Regions from separate parts of the Paenibacillus borealis genome, predicted to be linked through region 2. Evidence: riboswitches for the same ligand, from Rfam matches in the RefSeq annotation. Region 2 holds a riboswitch; the other holds the start of a gene.
The links. Region 2 has a riboswitch for cyclic di-AMP ahead of PBOR_RS19030 (APC family permease). Riboswitches for the same ligand answer to the same signal wherever they lie in the genome.
Positions count from the first base shown of each region.

Region 1: it holds a riboswitch for cyclic di-AMP, as region 2 does, so the genes downstream of both, PBOR_RS00490 (C40 family peptidase) here and PBOR_RS19030 (APC family permease) in region 2, are expected to answer to the same signal.

Region 1 is NZ_CP009285.1:97,549-108,537, reverse strand. It holds gene PBOR_RS00520 (DNA-3-methyladenine glycosylase) at 1-576, shown strand, start outside; gene PBOR_RS00515 (AbrB/MazE/SpoVT family DNA-binding domain-containing protein) at 848-1,327, shown strand; gene PBOR_RS00510 (YwhD family protein) at 1,406-1,912, opposite strand; gene PBOR_RS00505 (M1 family aminopeptidase) at 2,017-4,032, shown strand; gene PBOR_RS00500 (hypothetical protein) at 4,077-4,874, shown strand; cyclic di-AMP (ydaO/yuaA leader) riboswitch at 5,092-5,230, shown strand; gene PBOR_RS00495 (C40 family peptidase) at 5,288-5,716, shown strand; cyclic di-AMP (ydaO/yuaA leader) riboswitch at 6,103-6,246, shown strand; gene PBOR_RS00490 (C40 family peptidase) at 6,252-6,743, shown strand; gene PBOR_RS00485 (GNAT family N-acetyltransferase) at 6,993-7,478, shown strand; gene PBOR_RS00480 (c-type cytochrome) at 7,605-7,961, shown strand; gene PBOR_RS00475 (4a-hydroxytetrahydrobiopterin dehydratase) at 8,068-8,343, opposite strand; gene PBOR_RS00470 (hypothetical protein) at 8,558-8,851, opposite strand; gene motA (flagellar motor stator protein MotA) at 9,057-9,857, shown strand; gene motB (flagellar motor protein MotB) at 9,841-10,659, shown strand; gene rluF (23S rRNA pseudouridine(2604) synthase RluF) at 10,761-10,989, opposite strand, start outside.
Region 2 is NZ_CP009285.1:4,560,488-4,571,476, forward strand. It holds gene murB (UDP-N-acetylmuramate dehydrogenase) at 1-492, opposite strand, end outside; gene PBOR_RS19005 ((2Fe-2S)-binding protein) at 662-1,471, opposite strand; gene PBOR_RS19010 (ABC transporter ATP-binding protein) at 1,514-2,320, opposite strand; gene PBOR_RS19015 (FecCD family ABC transporter permease) at 2,379-3,398, opposite strand; gene PBOR_RS19020 (FecCD family ABC transporter permease) at 3,410-4,468, opposite strand; gene PBOR_RS19025 (ABC transporter substrate-binding protein) at 4,688-5,710, opposite strand; gene PBOR_RS19030 (APC family permease) at 5,911-7,728, opposite strand; cyclic di-AMP (ydaO/yuaA leader) riboswitch at 7,856-8,015, opposite strand; gene PBOR_RS19035 (disulfide oxidoreductase) at 8,242-8,676, opposite strand; gene PBOR_RS19040 (DsbA family protein) at 8,673-9,428, opposite strand; gene PBOR_RS19045 (ATP-binding protein) at 9,522-10,989, opposite strand, start outside.

The DNA of each region.
Region 1 (10,989 bases), 3.7 Mb from region 2:
GGCCAGCATCTCGTCCGGCGCACCGAAGACGGTGATATCCGCTGCCGTATTGTGGAGACTGAAGGCTACGGCGGCGCTGAAGACAAAGGGAGCCATGCCTACGGAGGGCGGCGGACTGCCCGCACGGAAGCGATGTTCAGCGCCGGAGGCGCCGCGTATGTATACCTGATCTACGGGATGTACCATTGCCTCAATGTGGTTACCGCCGCAGAAGACGAACCGCATGCGGTCCTGATCCGTGCAGTGGAGCCGCTTACCGCCAGGGACGCGGAGCTTATGGCTGCATACAGGGGAATTGCTGCCAGGAAGCCTTCAGATCTGTCCGGCGGCCCGGGTAAGCTGTGCCGGGCACTGAGGATAGATAAAAGCCTCAATATGGCCAGATTCGATCTCCATGGAGGGCCAATATGGCTGGAGCAAGGCGAAGCCCCGGCGTCTCTGGATATCGTCCAGGCTCCGCGCATCAATATTCCCTATGCCGAAGAATACGCGCTGAAGCCTTGGCGTTTCTATATCCGGGGCAATCCCTATGTCTCGGTCAGCAGCACGGATGCGCAGCCGCTCATCCTCACCTGAAGATAGTTTCACTCCGCTGTTTCGGCTGCGCTAATTTGGGTAAAAAATAGAGAACCCTAATAAACCTCTCCCCTGGGACTTCCCAAAGGGAGAGGTTTTATATGTTTTTCTGCCCCGGTTCTCCTGCTACGCCGTAAAACGGGACATTTCCCGCATAAGTGACAAGAAACAACATAAATTGAATGCGCTTTCCCCGTTCTCTAAACTTACAATTACTGCTATAATCAAAGATATCCACAAAAAATATAAAGATGTAAATGAGGGACATGGGATGAAAGATACAGGCATGATCCGGAGTTTAGACAGTCTTGGTAGAATTGTGGTTCCCGTAGAAATCCGCATGACACGAAATATTGACATTGGGGATCCCATCGAGTTTTTTATTCTGAATGAGGAAATTATCGTCCTCAGAAAGTACACCTCCACTGAATGCACATTCTGCAGAAGTCTTGACCATGTAACCTACTATAAAGATCAATTCATTTGTAATACCTGCCTCAAGGAGCTGAGTGACCCCGGACGCGGAACTGAAGAGATCTCTGTCGCTCCAGACTCAAGCGAGGAGAATGCCGAGCCTGTCCGCAGTGGACGGAGAACGAAGACGGAAGAAATGAGCCAGCGGCTGGAGAAAGCGATGGAGGATCACCCCTATGCCAATCAGAAGGAGCTTGCCGAGGTGCTCGGAATCAGCCAGGCCAGAGTAAGCCAGCTGAAGCGCAAGCTAAGTACTTCCGGCAGAGCGACACCCTAGCAGCGTATATCACATCATACATAAGGCTTGGCCCTCTACCATCAGAGAGCCAAGCCTTGTTTTTGGGTTATGCCGTCCCTACTCCGACAATGCCGCTTTCAGCTCTTCAGGCGAAGCGGCCCACCACTCTTCATTATGGGCGATCAGAAGTGACTTCAGCGCGGCACGCTCTGTAGAACCAAGTCCCTCCAGAATAATCTTCCGCTTCAGGGCAGCATCCAGCTTATTAACATGATCCGCGAGAATCTTCCAGCCCCGGCGGGCTTCGGAATCGATCCACATCTCACAGGCGGTAATTCCGCCATAGAACTGGCCCTCCGGTGTACGATCCACAGCGACCCAGACGACCCAGACCTGTCTTCCTTCCGGAACATCCTCACGGTTCACGGAGAACTTAATCCCCTTCTCCACTTTGCTCTTGGCATGCATGGCACCGATATCGATAACGGCGATACCCTGATCAATGATGACAGGCGAAACATTACCCAGATCAATGGAGCCTGCACCGAAGCCTTTATGCTTACTCTTGGCATTTACAATATTCAAGGCAATCTGCTTTTTGCCCTCCGGTTGTACGTTATCCACAAGTGCACATCCTTTCTATTCACTAATTATTTAATTTTAGCTAATAATGCGCCGATTGCAAACATATACATCCCGTAGATGCTTGTCACGGGAGGAATCACAGTATGAAGCCACATTCATTAAGGTATACCCTCATCTTCGCAGCCCTGGCTGTTCTCACCTTGCTTGGAGGCGGAATATGGTTTCTTTCAGGGCATAGCCCTGCCGTATGGACTGCCTATGCCCCAAAAGAGGCCAAGTCCCCCGCCGATCTGCCGCAGCAGCAGATCGTGCAATCTGCCCTTCCGGAGATCACTCCTCCTCCAGTATCAGAGGCTTTAAGCCAGCGTGTGGTGGAATATCACATGGATGTGCAGCTGCTGGCCGATACGGAAACCTTAACCGCTTCCGAAACGATGACCTGGACCCATCCGGGCAAGAAGCCGGTCCAAGAGCTCTATTTTCACCTTTACCCTAATGCCTTCGCTTCCGGCAATACAACCTTCATGAAGGAATCCGGAGGAACTCTACGCGGCGACTCCATGCCTGCGGGCGGGTATGGCAGCCTGACACTTACGGATCTGCGGACCTCCGAGGGCGTTTCGCTAATGCAGCGTACCCAGTATGTGCAGCCTGACGATGGCAATACGAATGACAAGACACTGCTTAAAGTCCACCTGCCCCAGCCGGTAAACGGCGGTGAGAGCGTAACACTCAAGCTCCAGTTTGAGGTCAAGCTGCCGAAAATATTTGCCCGTATGGGAACCGCCGATAACTTCGTTATGGCCGGCCAGTGGTTTCCCAAGCTCAGCGTCTATGAGCCTGCAGGTACAAGGGGAGTGAAGGAAGAAGGCTGGAACCTGCATCAGTACCATGGCACATCTGAATTCTACAGCGACTTCGGTATTTACAATGTAACCATTTCCGTCCCTTCCGATTACAAGGTTGCCGCCACCGGATTTCCGGTGAAGAACGCCCGGCTGGTGCAGGACCGCAAGATCTATCAGTTCTACGCTGATGATGTTCATGACTTCGCTTGGGCGGCCTCGCCGGATTTCGTGGTTGCCGAGAAGGCCTTCTCTGCGCCGCAGGTACCCGGGGTAAAGATTAAGCTCTATCTGGACCCGCTGCATAAGGATCTTCAGGAGCGCTATTTCCAGGCCGCAGAGGCTGCCCTAACCGCCTTCAGCAAATGGTACGGCCCGTATCCTTACTCCACGTTATCCATTGTAGTCCCGCCTGAGTCCGGCAACGGTGCCGGAGGGATGGAATATCCGACACTGATCACCGCCTTCGGTGCTGCCGAGGCAACGCCCAGCACTTCGCTTGAGCGCACCGTGATCCATGAAATCGGACATCAGTATTTCTATGGCATGGTTGCCAGCAATGAATTCGAGGAAGCATGGCTGGACGAAAGCTTCACTTCATATGCCGAAGACCGGCTGATGGAGCAGGAATACGGCGTAGCAACAAGCCTCCCGCTGCAGTCCAGCCTGGTCTCTTCCTCACAGCCGCTCAACCTGGAAACCTGGAAATACAGCGGCGATGATGCCTACACGCGGAATGTGTATATCCGGGGCAAGCTGGTGCTCCGTGACATCGAACGGTTAGCAGGAACCAAGAACATGGATGCCATCCTCGCCGCCTATGTCCGTAAGTACCGCTTCAAGCATCCCTCTACCGCTGACTTTCAGAAGATTGTGGAGAAAGTAACCAAGCAATCCTGGCAGACCTATTTTGACCAATATGTCTACAGCGGCGGTGCCCCAGATTTTGCAGTGGACGATATCCGTCTTACGGCCAAACGGGGCAGCGGTGACGGAGCGGGAATTCAATATGATGCTGTAGTTAAGGTAAGCAACCAAGGCAGCCATTATGGCGATGTCCCTGTAAAATTCACATTCTCGGACGGGTATACTGTGCAGCAATACTGGAATGGCGAGGGAAAAACAACATCTTTTGAATTATCCTATAAAGCGCCTCTGGTCTCCGCCGAGATTGATCCGGAGCATTCCATACTGCTGGAGAGCAAGCATCTCAATAATTTCAGAATGGCGGAGCTTGAGCACAGTACTCTCTCCCGCTGGACGCTTAGCGCGACAACTCTGCTTGAAACCCTGCTCGGAACTCTTGTCTGGTGAGGTGAAGGATTGTGAAAAGTTCGATAACCCGCGGTTGGTGCAGCATGAAAGAGCAATTTTATATACTGATTCTGCTATTTATTTACCGGCTGTTCTGGGGCTATTTCATGTACAAGTTCATTAAAAGCGCCGTCGTTCCGGTACTTCTGCGTTATCCGGATGCGGATGCCGGCGGCAGCGGAATGGGCAGGCTGCTGTATTACATTGAGGGACAATCTGCGCTTCACACGGACCCGGATGTCCGGCAGTGGCTATGGCTGCTCCTGGCACTGTCCGTCTTGCGGCTGCTGCTCTCCCCCTTTATCCGGGCGGGGCTGCTGCACGAACTTCATCAGGAACGCGCCGGGGAGCGCGGGCTGTTCTTTTTTCCCGGTATGAAGCGTTACGGGCTGCCGGTCCTGTTGTTCAGTCTCGTTGAATGGGCGCTGGCCCTTCTGCCGCTCTATTGGCTGCTGCCGAAGATGTACCGCCTGCTCCTGAACGGCATTCTCGACTATCCGCGGCTGCTGACGCTCGTGCCTTATGTGCTGGGCTGGCTCGTCTACCTCTTCCTGATCCGCAAGCTGCTGCTCTTTATGCAGTTCGGCTATACCGCCGGCACTGGCATGTTCTCTTCGCTGCTGATTGCGCTGAAGGTGCTGCTGCATTCCATCGGGATATCCGTCATTATGGGGGCGGGTAGTCTGCTTACACTGATTCTCTGCAGCGCTGCGGCGCTCCTCTGTCCCGGTCTCCCGGCCCTGCTGCTGCGTCAGGCAGCCTTCTTGCCATCCACTCTGTTCAAAATGTGGGGCATCGCCGCCCAGTATCACCTCTGGTCCAGTAAATCATTTCCACAATAATCGGCCGCCAAACCGGCATACTAAAAGAGTCATTGCCCTTAATTGAGGCGCATGACTCTTTTTTGATTACTGCTGGGACAAGTGCATTTGCAAAACTGTAAATCCTTTGGTACAATGATGCCTGTACTACTAGTAACAAATTTGTAATCTTTCAAACGGATTAATGCAGCTACTGTAAACGAAGTACTTAATCTTATGTCGATATGTCACTGTTCTGGTGCACAAAACGCCGAATTCCCTGCACCGGGAAGTGGGGGAACCATATTTTGGGTGAATTGATCTCGCTTTAGAGGGGTCATAGGGGAACCTTCTACCGAATCCTTAAGCTAACCTCGCAGGCCTTGGAAGGAGTACATCTTTTGAGAAGTCAGAATTTCAAGAAGAAATGCACCGCAGCAGCGCTGGGTCTTGTGATGGTATTCACACTTGGAGCGGGCAGCGCTTTCGCAGACTCCAAAATGGATACTGTGATCTCAAAAACCATTGGAACGGCATATAAAACCGGGGGCACCAGCACCAGCGGCTTTGATTGTTCCGGATTCACCAAATACGTATTCAAGAACCTCGGGCTTACACTGCCGCGTACCTCTAAGGCACAATACAGTGTAGGGACAGCCGTATCCAAGAGTAATCTGCGTTCGGGCGATTTGGTATTCTTCAATACCCTGGGCAACGGAGTTTCCCATGTCGGTATTTATGTCGGCAATGGAAAATTCGCACAATCCTCCAGTTCGCGTGGTGTAACCATCAGTTCGCTGAGTCAGGCATACTGGGCCAACCGCTACGTTGGCGCTAAAAGAGTGATGAGCACAACAGCTTACCAGGCTGTCGCTTACGATTGAACCCTTGTACATTTCCTCGAATATTTACCTCTAACATCTAAATATAACTTATACGAGCCCGGAATTTGATTATTGCCGTAATCATTTCCGGGTTTTTCCTTTTCCTTATTCTACCTTTTACACAAATCTGCAAACCCTGAAACACCTTTTTATCCCAAATTCAAAGAAAAAATCATTAAAAGCTCACCCGGGACGTAAATTTGAGTCTTTCTATACAGCTATAACTCTAAAAAAACGCAAAAATATGCATTAATATGTTATAAGTGATTGCCAAGCGCCTTAGTCTTTGTTACAATTATCGCAGTGAGATTTTAGTAACATTTTTGTAATTATTGAATCGCTTTTAACAAAGGTTTTGTCATGTATTGAGTAACAGCTAATCCTAATCAACAGTCGTGCCGAGTTCCCTAACGATTTAGGGAAACGGGGGAACCAACTTTGGGTGAATTGACCTCCTATTCTAAGAGGGGTCATAGGGGACCTTCAACCGAACCCTTAAGCTAACCTCGTAGGCATTTGGAAGGGGTATTTACTTTTGAAGAAGAAGCTAGCAGCCGCAGTACTAAGCTTTTCCATCATCTTCACCATTGGAGCAGGAAGCGCTTTCGCGGATTCCAAAATGGATAAAGTTATCGACAAAGCCATCGGGACTAAATACGTATCCGGCGGTGTATCCACGAACGGTTTTGATTGCTCCGGATTTACAATGTATGTTTTTGATAAGATCGGCATTAACCTGCCCCACCAATCCGGCTCCCAATACCAGATGGGTACGGCCGTATCCCGCGACGAAATGAGACCGGGCGATCTTGTATTCTTCAATACAAGCGGCAAAGGCATTTCCCACGTCGGTATTTATGTCGGTGACGGTGAGTTCGCACATGCTTCTTCCTCGCGTGGTGTAACCATCAGTTCGCTGAGTGACAGCTACTACGTCAACCGCTACGTTGGCGCCAAACGGATTATGAGTACAGATGCTTACAAGACTGTAGCTACAGATTCCGAAGACAATGATGATGTGCAATAATTTGTCCTACCATAAGCGCTTTTCCAGGATTTTTGCCGAAATCTTGGAGGAGGGCTTATTTTTTTTGTCTATAAAATTACTTACCCCGCTCTATATTTGTAAAACACCAATTTTGCTCTTTCGTAAAATATTTTTTGGCGTTTGTCAAGTTTCTGTATCTCCGCGAGGTTTTTGCGTCGGATATGGCCCGTTTTGTATATAATATTTATAGAATGAAGTTACGTTCCCTTGAAAGGAGGCCTCCCGCTTATGATAAGTTCCCCGGTAACTTTTTATGTTGTTCCTATGGAGTCCCGGCATGCCGCTGAGATCTGTGAGTGGAACTATAGGCCCCCGTATAATATTTACGGCTGGATGCCCTGGGAGCAGATGCAGGCACTCGGTATTGAGTTCGGTGACCCGCAGCTGCGCAGCGAGCAATATGTTTCTGTTGTGAACGGACAGGGAATCCTGTGCGGCTTCGCCCAGCTGTTCCCTATGGAGGGTGTAGTCCGGCTCGGAATCGGCATGCGGCCCGATCTGTGCGGTCATGGCATGGGGCATCTCTTCATGAAGGCTATCGTGCAGGCGGCCCTTGTCCGCTATCCCGAACGGGAGATCGATTTGGAGGTTCTCACCTGGAATCAGCGCGCCATCCGTGCTTACCAGAAATGCGGTTTTACCATAACAGATACCTACGAACGCAGAACTCCAACAGGCGATAAGCCTTTTTATTGTTTGGTCTATGAGAAATAGCATTCCACTTCTATAGAATTGAAAATTTCGCAGGAATTTCGTTCATTTTTTTGACACAAATGCTATGATAACGCTTCACCATCCGCTATAATGAAGGAAGCAGCTTACATGGAGGGACGGATGCAGATGCAGAAATGGATCATGAGCGGTTTGTTTTTTGCCGCCTGTGCCTTTGCGGTGGTCTTAATGTTTACCTTGCCCGGCAAAGCCGAGGTGGCGGAAGAGAACAAACCGACAATGCCTGAGGTTGTGCTGGACGCGGCCGGTGCGGAGGCTCTAGTGAAAGCCAACTGCATCACCTGCCACGGGGATCAGCTTCAGGGCGGAGTAGGGCCGAACCTGCAGCAGGAGGGCGCACAGCATGACGCGGCACAAATCTACAGCATTGTGACCAAGGGCCGCGGGCAGATGCCTTCCTTCAAAGACAAACTAGCCCCCGAGGAGATTGCGAACGTCGCATTATGGCTGGCCGAGAAGAAATAATAATCTTTATGAAACAAAATGCCCGCTGCAAAGGATATCCGGATATCCTTGCACGGGCATTTTTATTGATCAGGCGGTACTGCTATTTCCATAAGGATCCTGTCCTCTAACGGTTTTTCTCAAAAGCCTCATTAATTTCGTTGGCCTGGCGTATATCCAGCTTCTCCACATCTACAGGCAGACGCAGAATAACGGTCTTGTAATCAATCGTGATATGCGGGTGATGGTCGAAAGCTTCTGAGATCGCGGCGACCGCATCCACAAAGGCAATTCCCTTCATATATTCATTGAACATATATTTACGCACCATAATATCCTGTTCCAGCTTCCAGCCTTCCAGCTTGCCGATCTGCTCCCGCAGTTCTTCCTCTGTAATTGGCAATTTGTTTCCTCCCTTGCTTAATTAGCTATATCCACTGCAGTCCTATCCTTCAAATAAAACATCCCTCAGCTTCTGAAAGTCCAAGGGATGTGCCAGGCCAAAGATTTTTTTCGATTTAATGTATTCTTAAATCCCGGCAAATAGTACTTCTCATCCCAATTTTAACATGGGCTGATGCCCGGGTACAAACTCCGCTCCCTTGGCTGCCTCCGGGCTACACAAGAACAACCGAAGCCAGATCCTCATCACCGAGCAGAATATTGATGCGGTGCGTTTCTTTATCGTACATTACTACTCCGCTGCCGACCTTAATCACCGGCTCATTGCCCAGTGCGTAGAACAGATCCTCTGCGAGCGCCTCCCAGACCTCCAGCTTCGACTCCTCCGGCAGGTTCTCCCACTCCTCAGGCTCCATTTCAAAAAAAATGTAACCGTCGGAAATCCGTCCGACTGCTCCGGTCAATTCAACCAGAATTTCACTGTAATCTCTGCCATGCTTTACTCCCACGTCAATCACTCCGTTTTCTTCACTGATGAATAATAACTTACCTTATCCATTATAGCCGAAAAAATCACTTCACAAAAAAGGGAATGCTGTCGATAAATAAGAATATACGTGATTTGGTTACGTGCAGAGTGTCCTCCCGCGGTTCATGGATGATAAACGCGGTATAGTCGGATCACTTCTTAATTCTCATGGACGAGGTGCATAAATGGAAATTTCAACAATACTAGGCCTGGTTTTTGGTCTGATCGCAGTAGTCTGGGGGATGGTACTCAAGCATGCTCCGCTTGAAAGCTTGAACAATCCCGCGGCCTACGTAATTATCTTTCTTGGTACGGCCGCCTCAATCTTCATGGCCTTTCCCATGTCCGAAGTCAAGAATTTCCCTAAGCTGCTGAAGATTCTCTTTGTGAAGAAAAAGATGGTCGGCAAGCCCGAACTGATTACAATGTTCATGGAATGGGCCTCCATCACCCGCCGCGAAGGTCTGCTTGCACTGGAATCCAATGTCGATGAAATTGAAGATAATTTCCTCAGAAACGGCATGCGGATGATTATCGACGGTAACGACCAGGAATTTGTCCGCGATGTATTAATGGAAGATATTCATGCTACAGAAGATAGACATAAAGCCGGAGCCCTGATCTTCTCCCAAGCCGGGATGTACGCACCTACACTGGGGGTACTCGGAGCTGTTATCGGGCTGATTGCCGCCTTGGGGGATATGAGCAACATGGATGTCCTGGCCCACGCGATTGCCGGAGCCTTCATCGCTACTCTGCTGGGTATATTCACCGGTTATGTAATGTGGCATCCTATGGCCAATAAGTTAAAACGAATTTCCAAACGCGAGATTGAAGTCCGCCTGATGATGGTAGAGGGTTTATTGTCCATTCAGTCCGGGGTCTCCACCATTGCCATCAACCAGAAGCTTTCCGTCTTCCTTACTCCGTCCGAACGCGCCAAGCTGAGTGAGAAGGAGGGGGCTTCAAATGAGCAAAAAGACTAGGCATGAGGAGCACGAAGAGCATGCCGATGAGTCCTGGCTGCTGCCCTATTCCGATCTGATGACCCTGCTGGTTGCTCTGTTCCTGGTTATGTATGCCATGAGTGCTACAGACGCCCAGAAGTTTGAACAAATGGCCCAGGCGTTCAGTTCTGCGCTTAACGGCGGCGGCGGGGTACTGGAATTCCGCTCAGATGCCCCTACAAGCACTCAACTTGATCAAGGCAATAAGGATAAAATGAATAGTGTTGTAGATAAAAATACAGGCACCTCCGAGATCTCCAAACTTCGTGCCAAAGAGCAGGAGGATCTGGAGAAGCTTAAGCAGCAATTCGATCAGTACATTAAGAATAACGGAATGACTGATTTGCTTAGTACGAAGCTGAATCAGTCCCAGTTAATGATTACGATCAGCGACAACGCCTTATTTGCTTCCGGACAGGCTATGGTCAAGGATGACTCCCGCCAGCTGGCCAAGTCAATCTCGACGATGCTGCAGCAGTTTCCCGATTATGATATATTAGTGCAGGGACATACGGATAATATTCCTATCTCCAATAGCAGCTACTCCTCCAACTGGGATCTTAGTGTGGCCCGTGCCCTTGAATTCATGAAGATCCTGTTGCTTAACCCCAATCTGGACCCGGTAAAGTTCAGTCCGATCGGATACGGGGAATATCATCCCATCGCTGAGAATACGACCGCTGCCGGACGCGCCAAGAACCGTCGTGTAGAAGTCTCTGTTCTCCGCAAATATAAAGATGCCACAACAGAGACTACCGATGTTGCCGCTCCCGGTAAATAATCCGGATAGTCATAGTGCATCAAGCATAAAGAGCTGTTCCTAAAGGCCGTTGTTCAGCCTTCGGGAACAGCTCTTTATTTGATCACTTGATACGTTGCTCCTTATTGCAGCTCATAGTTCAGCATAGCGCCGAGCTCCTGCTTCTCCTGTGCTGACAAGTCGCGCCATTCTCCGGTCTGCAGAGTGCCCAGACGGATATTCATCACCCGTATACGCTGCAGACGCCGCACTTCATAACCAAACGCACTGCACATGCGGCGGATCTGCCGGTTCTTGCCTTCGGTAAGAATAATCCGGAATACCCGCTCGCTTATCCGCGTTACCTCACAA
Region 2 (10,989 bases):
CACGAGCTGTCCGTCCTTGTTGATTACAAGTGCACTTTGCAGCACATCCTTAACCTCACCGCCGTAAGCTCCCGCATTCATATACAGCGCCCCGCCTACCGTTCCGGGAATACCGCAGGCGAACTCCAGACCCGTCAGCTCCTGCTCCAGCGCATACCTCGAAGCGTCGATAATCTTCGCCCCGCACTGCGCGTAGAGCAATCCGTCCCGGATGCCCATTTCCGTCATGTCAGAGGTCTGAAGCACAATGCCGCGGATGCCCCCGTCCCGGATAATGACATTCGAGCCGTTTCCGAGTACCGTAAGCGGTATATGATGATCATGCGCATATGTAGATATTCTCTGAATTTCATCGTAAGTAGCGGGTGCGGCCCAAATATCCGCTCGACCGCCCATGCGGGTATATACCAGATCCTTAAGATTCTCGTGGCGCTTCAGCGAGCCTGCTGTGACCAGCTGCTGCAAGTCCTCATATATGTTGTCAATATTCATTCTTCATGCTCCTAACTCTATGAAAATGATGATCGTGATCATCTGCCTGCCTCACACGTGCATCGCGGCAACCACAACTTTAACAACGAACAGGCTCCCTTGTCAATGACAGGAGCCTGTTTGGAAGCAGCATACAGCATTATTATGTTTCATTATTCCCGATTATAACCTATTTCCCGGCCGCAGCACGCTCTGAACGGAATTCTTCCCTTCTCTCAGCCCGCTCCCCCTCTTTCATCCGGGGACAGGTATAGCAGAGACGGCCGCCTTCAGTCCGGTAATACATACAGCAGCGGTTGCGCATCTGTACAGTCTGCTCCGGATCCGTGAGTGATTCAATCCTCCGCACCTTCACATGAAACGGATTCCGGGGCATCTGGAATACTTCAGCAGACATTTCGTCTTTCAGATAGCCGTAATCTGCTTCAATCCGATTAAGCATCTTAGGATCTGTAAGTCCGGCTGCAAAGGAATCCACATAATAATTGAATTTGGACGGCATCTGTCCCCAGATCTCGCCGAGCGATAGACCGCTCACCTGTGAAATGCTGCGTACCAGCGGCCCGGCAGTTTCTTGATAGAAACGGGCAAATACATCATTACGCCACACTTCCCTGCCCTGTTCTGCCTCAGGCCCCTGCTCCGTCTTCCACTCGTGAAGGGAGAAGGCAATCCGGCAATATCCGTCTGCAGGTATGAGATGAATACTCAAATTCATGAGGCTGAGATCGGGAACGATTGATAATCCTGTAACTGAATACTGAACCGCAAGTGCAAGATTGGACAGATAGCCGCCGAAATATGCAGCAGCCGCTTTATCGTCCAGTGCTTTCATTAGCGGCCCGTAAGTGTCCACAAATGCCCTCATGCCTTGCTCCTGCACCAGATCAATCGCAGCAAAAGAGTGCAGGGCTCCCTCCGGTTCTTCAGGATGAAGATCAAACTTGTTGCCGAATTCCTTAATCAATAGATCGTTCATTGCGCTGCTCCTCTCCGCTCCACTGGCCTGTACAGCTCACACTTACAGTCCGGCTGCCTTGTACGCGGCCAGTTCGTAAGGAAGGCACAGCGGCACTCCGGTACGCGGATCTGGTACAATATCAGCTTCAATGCCGAACACTTCACGCAGGACTCCCGGAGTCATTACATCAACCGGCGCTCCTTCACTGATTACATTGCCGGATTTGATCGCTACCATATGCTGCGCATAACGGGAGGCATGGTTCAAATCATGTACAACCATGATAATTGTCCGGCCTTCTTCCTCGTTCAGCTTCTGCAGCAGCTGCAGTACCTCCAGCTGATGGGCCATATCCAGGAATGTCGTCGGTTCGTCAAGGAATAGAATATCTGTCTGCTGTGCCAAAGCCATTGCAATCCAGGCCCGCTGACGCTGTCCGCCGGAGAGCCGGTCAATCGGACGGTCGTGGAACTCTGTCATGCCGGTAACTTCGATTGCATTAGCGATGATGCTGCGGTCTTCAGGTGTCATTGTGCCGAAGCCCTTCTGATGCGGGTAGCGGCCGTAACCAACCAGCTCAGATACTGTCAGACCGTCAGGTGCAGTAGGATTCTGCGGCAGAATCGCCAGCTGCTTGGCCACCTCTTTGGTGGACAGGTTATGAATGGATTTGCCGTCGAGCATGACGCTGCCGCTCTTCGGCTTCATGATGCGCGCCATCGTCTTCAGGATAGTAGATTTACCTGAGCCGTTCGCTCCAACCAGTGCCGTAATCTTCCCTGTGGGAAGCGACAGGTTCAGCCCCTTTACAATCATCGCCTCTGCGTATCCGATACTCAGCTGTTCTGTATTCAAACGTTCCGACATGATACTCACTCCTTAGAATTATAATTTTTGATGAGAACTTCGCCTATGAATGCCTATATTAAGCCTTCGATTTAGCCAAAAGATATAAAAAGTACGGGGCTCCAATGATCGCCACAACAATACCCGTAGGGATCTCTGTAGGCTGCAGAATCCAGCGTCCGATGGTATCTGCCGTAAGCAGCAGCAGCGCGCCGATCAAAGCAGCAGCCGGCAGCATGATCTGATGCCGCGGGCCTACAAGCCTGCGCGCCAGATGCGGTGCAATCAGTCCAACAAAGCCGATGCCCCCGCTTACCGAGACACAGGCACCTGCGAGAGCAACAGCGGCGGCCAGCAGCAGACGTTCCCGCTCCAGCGGCAGGCCAAGTCCCTTGGAGGTTTCATCCCCCAGGTTCAGTACGTTAAGCACCCGGGCTTTGTAGAATGCGAACGGCAGCAGGGTCAATATCCAGGGGAGCAGTGCCAGCACGAACCGCCAGTCTCCGCCCCAGATTTTGCCGGCCAGCCAGATGGCTACGAACTGATAATTCTGCGGGTCCAGCCTTAATGACAGGATCAGCTGAAAAGCATAAATGCCGGCACCTACGGCAATCCCGATTAGGATAAGCCGTGTAGGCGAGAGTCCGTCTGCTCTCCGGTAGGAGAGGAAGTAGATCAGTGTGGCCGTAAGAGCTGCACCTGCCAGCGCCAGCAGCGGAAGAACAAAGATTGGTGCTGCCGTGGTTGCCGGGACAAATGAGATGAAGATCAGCACTGCAAAACCCGCTCCGGCGTTTATCCCTAAGGTTGAGGGTTCAGCAAGAGCATTGCGCGACAGGCCTTGCAGAATAGATCCGGATACTGCGAAGCCCGCCCCGATGAGCAGTGAGATCACTATACGCGGCAGCCGGAAATCAAACAGAATCAGCTTCTGCTGTTGGGTTCCTTCTCCGAGTAGAGTATGTAGAACATCTAGTGGTGATAAGCGCATGAAGCCGGTATTCATACTGACTATAAAAATAACAACGATAAGTACGCCAAGCAGCGCTAAAATGCTGGCTTCTCTGGTGCGGCGCGCTTTAGCAGAGGGTACTAACATGGTCCTGTTCATTACAGCTCCCCCTTGCGCTTGCTGGCCAGATAGATGAAGAACGGTACACCGATTACAGCAATCAGGGCCCCAATTGGTGTTTCATAAGGCGCATTAATCATTCTCGCAGCGATATCGGCAAAGATAATGAGAATGCTGCCGAGTACAGCCGAGCAAGGAATAATCCAGCGGTAATCCACCCCAACGAGATAACGTGTAATATGCGGAATCATTAATCCGACAAAAGCAATCGGCCCCACCGTCGAGACCGCCGCTCCGGCAAGAATGACCACAATGATCATCCCTGCGGTCTGTACCAGCCGTGTACGCTGTCCCAGTCCTGCGGCAACATCCCGGCCCAGGCTTAACAGCGTGATAGAACGAGAGAGCACCAAAGACCCGATTAATGCTGCAGCGACCCAAGGAAACATAATCTTAAGCTGGGTCCAGTTCGCTCCGCCAATCCCGCCTGCCATCCAGAATGCGATATCCTGGGAGAGGTGGAACAGAATCGCGACGCCCTGGCTGACCGCCAGCAGCATGGCACTGACTGCTGCACCCGCAAGGGTCAGGCGAAGCGGGGTCAGCCCGCTGTGTGACAGCGAACCGATGCCGAAGACCAGCAGTGATGCTACTGCCGCTCCGATGAAGCAGTAGATCATGATATACATGAATGAGAGCGAAGGCGCAAAGGCGAACGCCAATGCCAGGCCGACGCCGGCTCCGGCGTTAAGTCCCAGCAGTCCGGAATCGGCCAGCGGATTGCGGGTCATTCCCTGCATAATCGAACCGGCAACCGCAAAACATGCACCGACCAGCGCTCCGGCCAGAGCCCGGGGAATCCGCAGCTCCCGGATGACCTGGTGCTGCGCCAGCTCCGGATTGAAGCGGAACACAGCTTCCCATACGGTAACCAGCCGGATATCCGCTGCCCCTAACGATACGGATAACATCAGGCCAAAGACGATCGCGGCACTCCCCAGCAGTAGAATGGTGACTGCAGCTACCGGCCGGGACCTGACGGGCTTGTCCCCTGCAGCAGTTGAAGGATTAAGCGTAGAACGTGTGGATGAAACCATAAGCCGTCTCCTAACAGGATTATTACTTGCTTCTAATTGATTATCATTCTCATTATCGCAAATATATGAATATTGTACAAGCAGATAGCACGTAAACTATGCTGTACTCTCTCAATCTTTAATTAATTTAAAAAAAGGTGCAGATCATCGCATCCGGGGATACAATGACCTGCACATTCTCTGCCGGCATAGGCTGATTACCGGCCCGTTAAGCGCCGCTTACTTCACAAGACTGCTCAGGGCATCATCAATTGTTTTAGAGTTAGCTATAGGACCGCTGTACAGCCAGCTGGTTGCTCTGCCAAACTCATGAACATTCCCCGCCTTAACAGCCGGAATCCCCTTCCAGATCGCGCCATCCGTAATTTCAGCAGCATCCGCCCCGTCACTGTTCACAAGGATGATATGATCTGCAGTCAGCTCAGATAATTTCTCAAGTGAAATCGGGTTCCACGTTGCTCTGGACTCTGCAGGAATTTCGGTGACCAGATTCGGGAGCTTCAGTCCAAGATCTCCATACAATACCGCTCCGCTGCTGCGGGTTTCGTCTACAATGAAGAAACTCTTGGAGACCAGCCAGAGAATGGCAACCGACTCATCGCCGATCGCAGCAGAGATTTTGGCTTTAGCATCCGCCGCTTTTTGATCATACGCTGTAATTGCTGCTTCTGCTTCAGGCGTTTTGTTCAATAGCTCGCCGATCTTGAGCAGCGATTTGCGCCAGTCCTTGCTGACTTCGTCGCCGAGTACATACGTAGGTGCAATTTTGTTCAACTGGTCATACAGGCCGTTCTGAACAGTACCTTCCGATTGTACGATGTGGAAGTCCGGTGCGAAGCTGGTTACGGCTTCCAGTGGAAGGTCATAGCTGATGGTTGGAACATCTTTAAGCTCAGCTGTGAGGTATTCCATAGTACCGTTTGTAACGGACCATTGGGCAACCGGAGTCACGCCGAGTGCGACCAGATAATCTTCCAAATAAGAAGCAAGTACACGCTGCGGGTTCGCAGGGATAGTGACTTTATGTCCCATTGCATCAGTTACTGTTTGCTCTACCGCTGGAGCTGTTGTTTCTGCAGGTGCAGTTGTTGCTTCGGCAGTTGCTGCAGGTGCCGTAGTTGCAGCTGTTCCGTTATTGGCCGCATTGTTATTTCCACATGCGGATAATAGCAGTGTTGTTGTCATGAGTCCGGCCATAGCCAGCTTCATGCTTGTTGATCTATGCAGGTTTAACGAAAACATTAAAAAACCCCTCCTGTATGTACATTCATTTATTGGTCAAAGGTGATTGTGGCCTTCGCCTCACATAAACTGATGATATTGATTCTCATTCTCTCTGTCAACTAAATTATAAGTAGTCCTGTATAAACATGCTGCGCAACACAAAAAACGGCTGTGTCCGCAACCTGCAGAAACAGCCGTTTTACATATAAAGGGTATGTCTATTTGTGCAAATGATATGGCACTGTTGCGATAACGATATCCTTCTGATTCATCAGATAAGAGCGGATGAACAAGCTGGTCTGATTATGCAGAATCGCCTGCCACCAGTGCTTCGTAACAAATTGCGGAATGAGTACCGTAATGTGGTCTGTTGAAGCGGTTTTCCACTCCACCGTATCGATGAATTTCACCAGCGGGCGGATGATGCTGCGGTAACGCGAGCGGAGTACAATCAGGCGCACCCCGGGATTCCACTCTTCCCACTTCTGTTCCATTTTGTGAATCTCTTCTTCATCAAATCCGACATATACAGCCACTACATTCTCAGTCAATGACTTCGCATAGCTGATGGAATGCAGTACCGCGCGGGTAACACCGGCAACGGGAACCACCACTGTACTTCCTTTAATACAAGGTTTATCCGTTGCCGGACAAATGCGCAGCTGATCTGCAATGTTCATATAATGGCGGTGAATCCGGTGGAATACGATGATTACAAGCGGCAGGAAGATGAAGGCCATCCACACGCTCGAGAATTTAGTAATAATGAAGATCAGGGTAATCGTCAAGGTTGTGAGCATGCCGACCGTATTCACGGCGAATTTGCTCTGCCAGCCCTTAGGCTTGGTTCTGTACCACTGTACCATCATGCCAAGCTGTGAAAGTGTAAATGGAATGAATACCCCAACTGCATATAATGGAATCAAGCCTTCGGTATTTCCGTGAAAAGCAGCTACTAGCACAGCCGACATTACACCGAGGAAAATAATGCCGTTCGAGAATCCCAGCCGGTCGCCGCGCACCATGAAGGCATGCGGTAAATATTTGTCTTTGGCGAACATGAACGCCAGCAGCGGGAAGGCCGAGTAGGCCGTATTTGCCGCCAGGAACAAGATTACCGCCGTGATCCCTTGAATGAAGAAGTACAAACCGCCGCGGCCAAAAGTAGACTCGGTAATCTGTGACACAACCGTTGCTTTCTCATCCGGCATGATGCCGTACCAATAAGCCAGGAGCGTAATCCCTGTGAACATAATACCGAGAATCAGGCCCATCAGCATCAGCGTTTTGGCCGCATTTTTCTCAGCAGGTGCTTTAAAGTTAGGGATCGCATTGGAGACTGCTTCTACCCCGGTCAGGGCCGAACAGCCGGAGCTGAATGCCTTAAGCAGGAGGAACATACTGACATTCGATACCGCTGATCCGATCTCCGGAACCTGGGCATGAGCTCCGCCGGTTGCATATTTGAAGACTCCGGCAATAATCAGCACAAAGATGGAGACTACGAACAGATATACCGGAATGGCTATGAAGGAAGCTGATTCGGTAACACCCCGCAGATTGACAATCGTTAAGAGCAGAATAACAGAAACCGCTATAAGTACACTATGATTATGAAGACCCGGGAACGCTGATGTGATCGCATCTGTCCCCGCCGAGGCGCTTACCGCAACGGTTAGAATGTAATCGACCAGCAGAGAACCGCCGGCCAAGAGACCGGTATGCACACCGAGATTGGTTTTGGCGACGATATACGCGCCACCGCCCTGCGGATAAGCAAAAATGGTCTGCCGATAGGACAGGATTAAAATGGCCAGCAGGCCCAATACGGCTAGTGCAATTGGCAATGAGTACCAGATAGCTGTAAAACCTGCGGCTACGAGTACGATTAAGATTTGTTCTGTTCCGTAGGCTACAGACGAGAGCGCATCAGAAGACAGGACAGCCAGTGCTTTCACCTTGGATAACTTTTCATGATCGAGTTCGTTCGACTTCATCGGACGCCCGATCAATAGTCGTTTTACCTTGCTTACCATTGTAGTAACAGTTCCTCTCTTTGTTAAGTTGAATCGGCAGTACCGCGCGCTGTTTTCATAAGTGGATTTCATAAATGCAGGCACAAAAATAAGCATACGGAAATGATCCGCATGCCTAAGTGCATGGTCATTATCCCACTATTGCTTACGAGGTTAGCTGGCGGATTCGGGCTGTGGTAGCCCTACGGATTTCGAGTCTGCTGACCCGCTTCCGATTCACCCCGTTGGCACTCGGCCAAGTTTGGTTCCCCCGTTTTTCCTTCCGGAAAATTCAGCGCATATTCAACTTCTCACAAGGACTAATATTAATCTACAATGCCTCTTCCGTAAAGCGTTGAAACAAATGAAAAAAGAATGAAAAACAACCAAAACAACCAAATCCATGATCCGGTATGTCTTGATCTTTCATTCTCTTTCATTATCCCTTTATCGCGTGATTTTACAGCGTTTCTGCTGATTAATTTACACTTAATTTAAGGGAAATATATACTCTTCATTCTGCCTGACGGCTTCTTACTCTCCTGCTTCCTCTTTGCGTCCAGTCCATAGCAGAATTGTGATCAAAGCGAACGCAATGAGTGCAAGCAGCGGGATGGTGATGAATCCGAAAAAATTCAGATAATCCGTGTTGCACGGCACACCAATCGTACATGGAAGCACCTTGCTGAGTGCCGGAATTTTTTGTTCCGCATAGTGGTAAATGGAAATGCTCCCGCCGATAATACTGAGGGGAAGTACATAAGGGATAATGCGTTTATCTCCCCGGTAAGTGGCAATTCCGAGCAAAAACAGCTGCGGGTACATGAATATCCGCTGAAACCAGCATAACTTGCAGGGCTCATATTTCAGTACTTCACTGAGATACAAACTTCCAGCTACAGCAACAACAGAGACGAACCAGGCCAAGTAGAGACAGTTGCGACGGCAGAATGCAGAGAATTTATTCATTGTGCAGCCACAGCTTCCGCAGCTACTTGGATTTGAGCATCAATTTCCTCCATATTAAAAGGTTCATTCACCTTGACTCCATTTACAAACAAACTCGGTGTATTGGTTACTCCAGTGTCTGTGCCAAGCTGGATATCTCTCTCCAGTTCGCTTTCGTAGGTCTTGTCTTCAATATCTTTACGCAGCAGGTCGAAATCAATAGGCAGTTCTAATTGCTGTGCAAGACTTACCAGGAAGTCCGGTGTTGCCCATTCTTCCTTCTCTGCGCCTTGGTTAGCGTAAATGGCATCGAAGAATTTCCAGAAGGCCTCTTGGTTCTGATGGTACACGGAGAGTGCCGCAAGTGAGGCTGTTCTCGAATCCGTACCGATAAAGGCCAGGTTCACGAAATAAAAGGCTGCTTTATCCTGATTTACATACTCCTGAACGATTTGCGGTTTGATTACCCCGGTAAACTGGGCACAAGCCGGACATTTGTAATCGCCGAATTCGACGATTTTGACTGGAGCATCTTCTTTACCCAGCCGCGCCATTTCACTGTAATTGAAATCCACCGGATCCGCAGTGGATCCTGCAGTTGAGCTGTCCTTCGAGGCTAGCATGAATAACCCTACAAAAATAATAACGACTAAGGCCACTGTACTCACGATCAGAATTCTCGTTTTCTGCTTCTGCTGCTCCTGCTCTGCCCGGCGTTTCTCCTGCTTGCTCATCTGGGGAAGCGCGACATTGTTCTTTTTCGATTTGCTCAAAGAGAGTTCCTTTCCGTCCGTAGGACTGTCGTGATAAAAGATAAGTTACTTTAAAATTATATAATTAAAGTTCTCTCCTTGGCAAACCCTACATTATACAGCTTTTGTTGCCGCAGCCTCTTCACTGTCTTCATTTTCTTTGTTGTAAACCAGCTCCGGCGATGGGTCCAGCGACTGTAGTATAATTCTGAAAAAGAACTGGGTACCGCCGCCCGGCGCTGGCTCCGCCCATATTTCTCCTTGCATGAGCTCCACCAGCTTCTTACAAATGGCCAGCCCCAGACCGGTACCCGGATATTTGCGCGTGTGTGAAGCATCCACCTGAGAGAAGGATTGAAACAGCAGCTGCAGCTTATCCGGCGGAATGCCTATACCCGTATCATGCACCATAAACTGAAGTGTTTGTGAAGCTCCCTTCATCCCACAGGACTCAACAGTTACTGTAACCGCTCCCGAATGAGTGAACTTCACCGCATTGCCGATTAAATTAACCAGGATCTGGCGGATGCGTGCAGTATCTCCCATGAACTTGCCGGGAAGCCCCTCTTCTACCGACAGTACAAGCGACAATTGCTTGTCTCTGGTGATTACTTCGAACAGATCCATACATTCCTGCAGCAGCACGGTCAGCTGAAAAGGCTCTTTGTTCAGCACGAGACCATCTGCTTCAAGGCGGGAGATATCCAGAACGTCACTCATTACATGGAGCAGCGCGTGGCTGCTGCTGCTCTGCAGCTTGAGCAGCTCCAGATGCTCAGGTTTGCTGAGCTCTTCGGCCAGCAGCTGATTGATGCCGATAATTCCGTTCAGCGGTGTGCGGATTTCATGGCTCATCGTTGCCAGGAACTCGCTTTTCATCCTGGCTGCACTTTCTGCCGCATCCTTGGCCTGGATCAGTTCATGCTGGTACTGCATCAGGGCTGTGACATCCTCGGCAACGAGATAGATCAGCTGCTCCTTATTATGAAGCAATGGAAATACCGTTACGCTGCAGATCATCTGCTGGCCGTCCTTGGTGATGACCTTCAGTTCCAGCTTGGAGGACTTCCCTAATGAAGCTTGGCGCACAGCTTCTTTAACTGCGGATTCATCTCTGTCGCTATACAGAACGTTCTTGAAGTTCCCCAGTTCTTCTATTCCGTATCCGGTGGTGTTCCACAGGGAAGGATTGGCACTGATGATCTTCTTAAGTGCGGGATCAATACACAACACCATATCCGGGCTATGCTCAAACAAGGCCATATACCGCTGCTCATTAAATGCTGCCGCCCTAAGCACACGCTGCCTGTCCCTGTACAACAGGCCAAGCACAATCGTCACAATGAACAGGAATGAGCCGCCCAGAATGATGCCCAGCAGTGAATCATCCAAGAGCGGGGCGCGTCCTGTATACAAGAATGAATCCACTACTGTAAAGGAGGCACCGGCCATTGCAGAATAATGTATACCAGTGAATGCGCCGGTCAGGGTCAGCACGAGCAGCAGTTTTTTGACGCTGAGCATATTGTACGCATTCTCCAGCCATTTCGGATCATAGGATGCGGTAATTACAGGGACAATC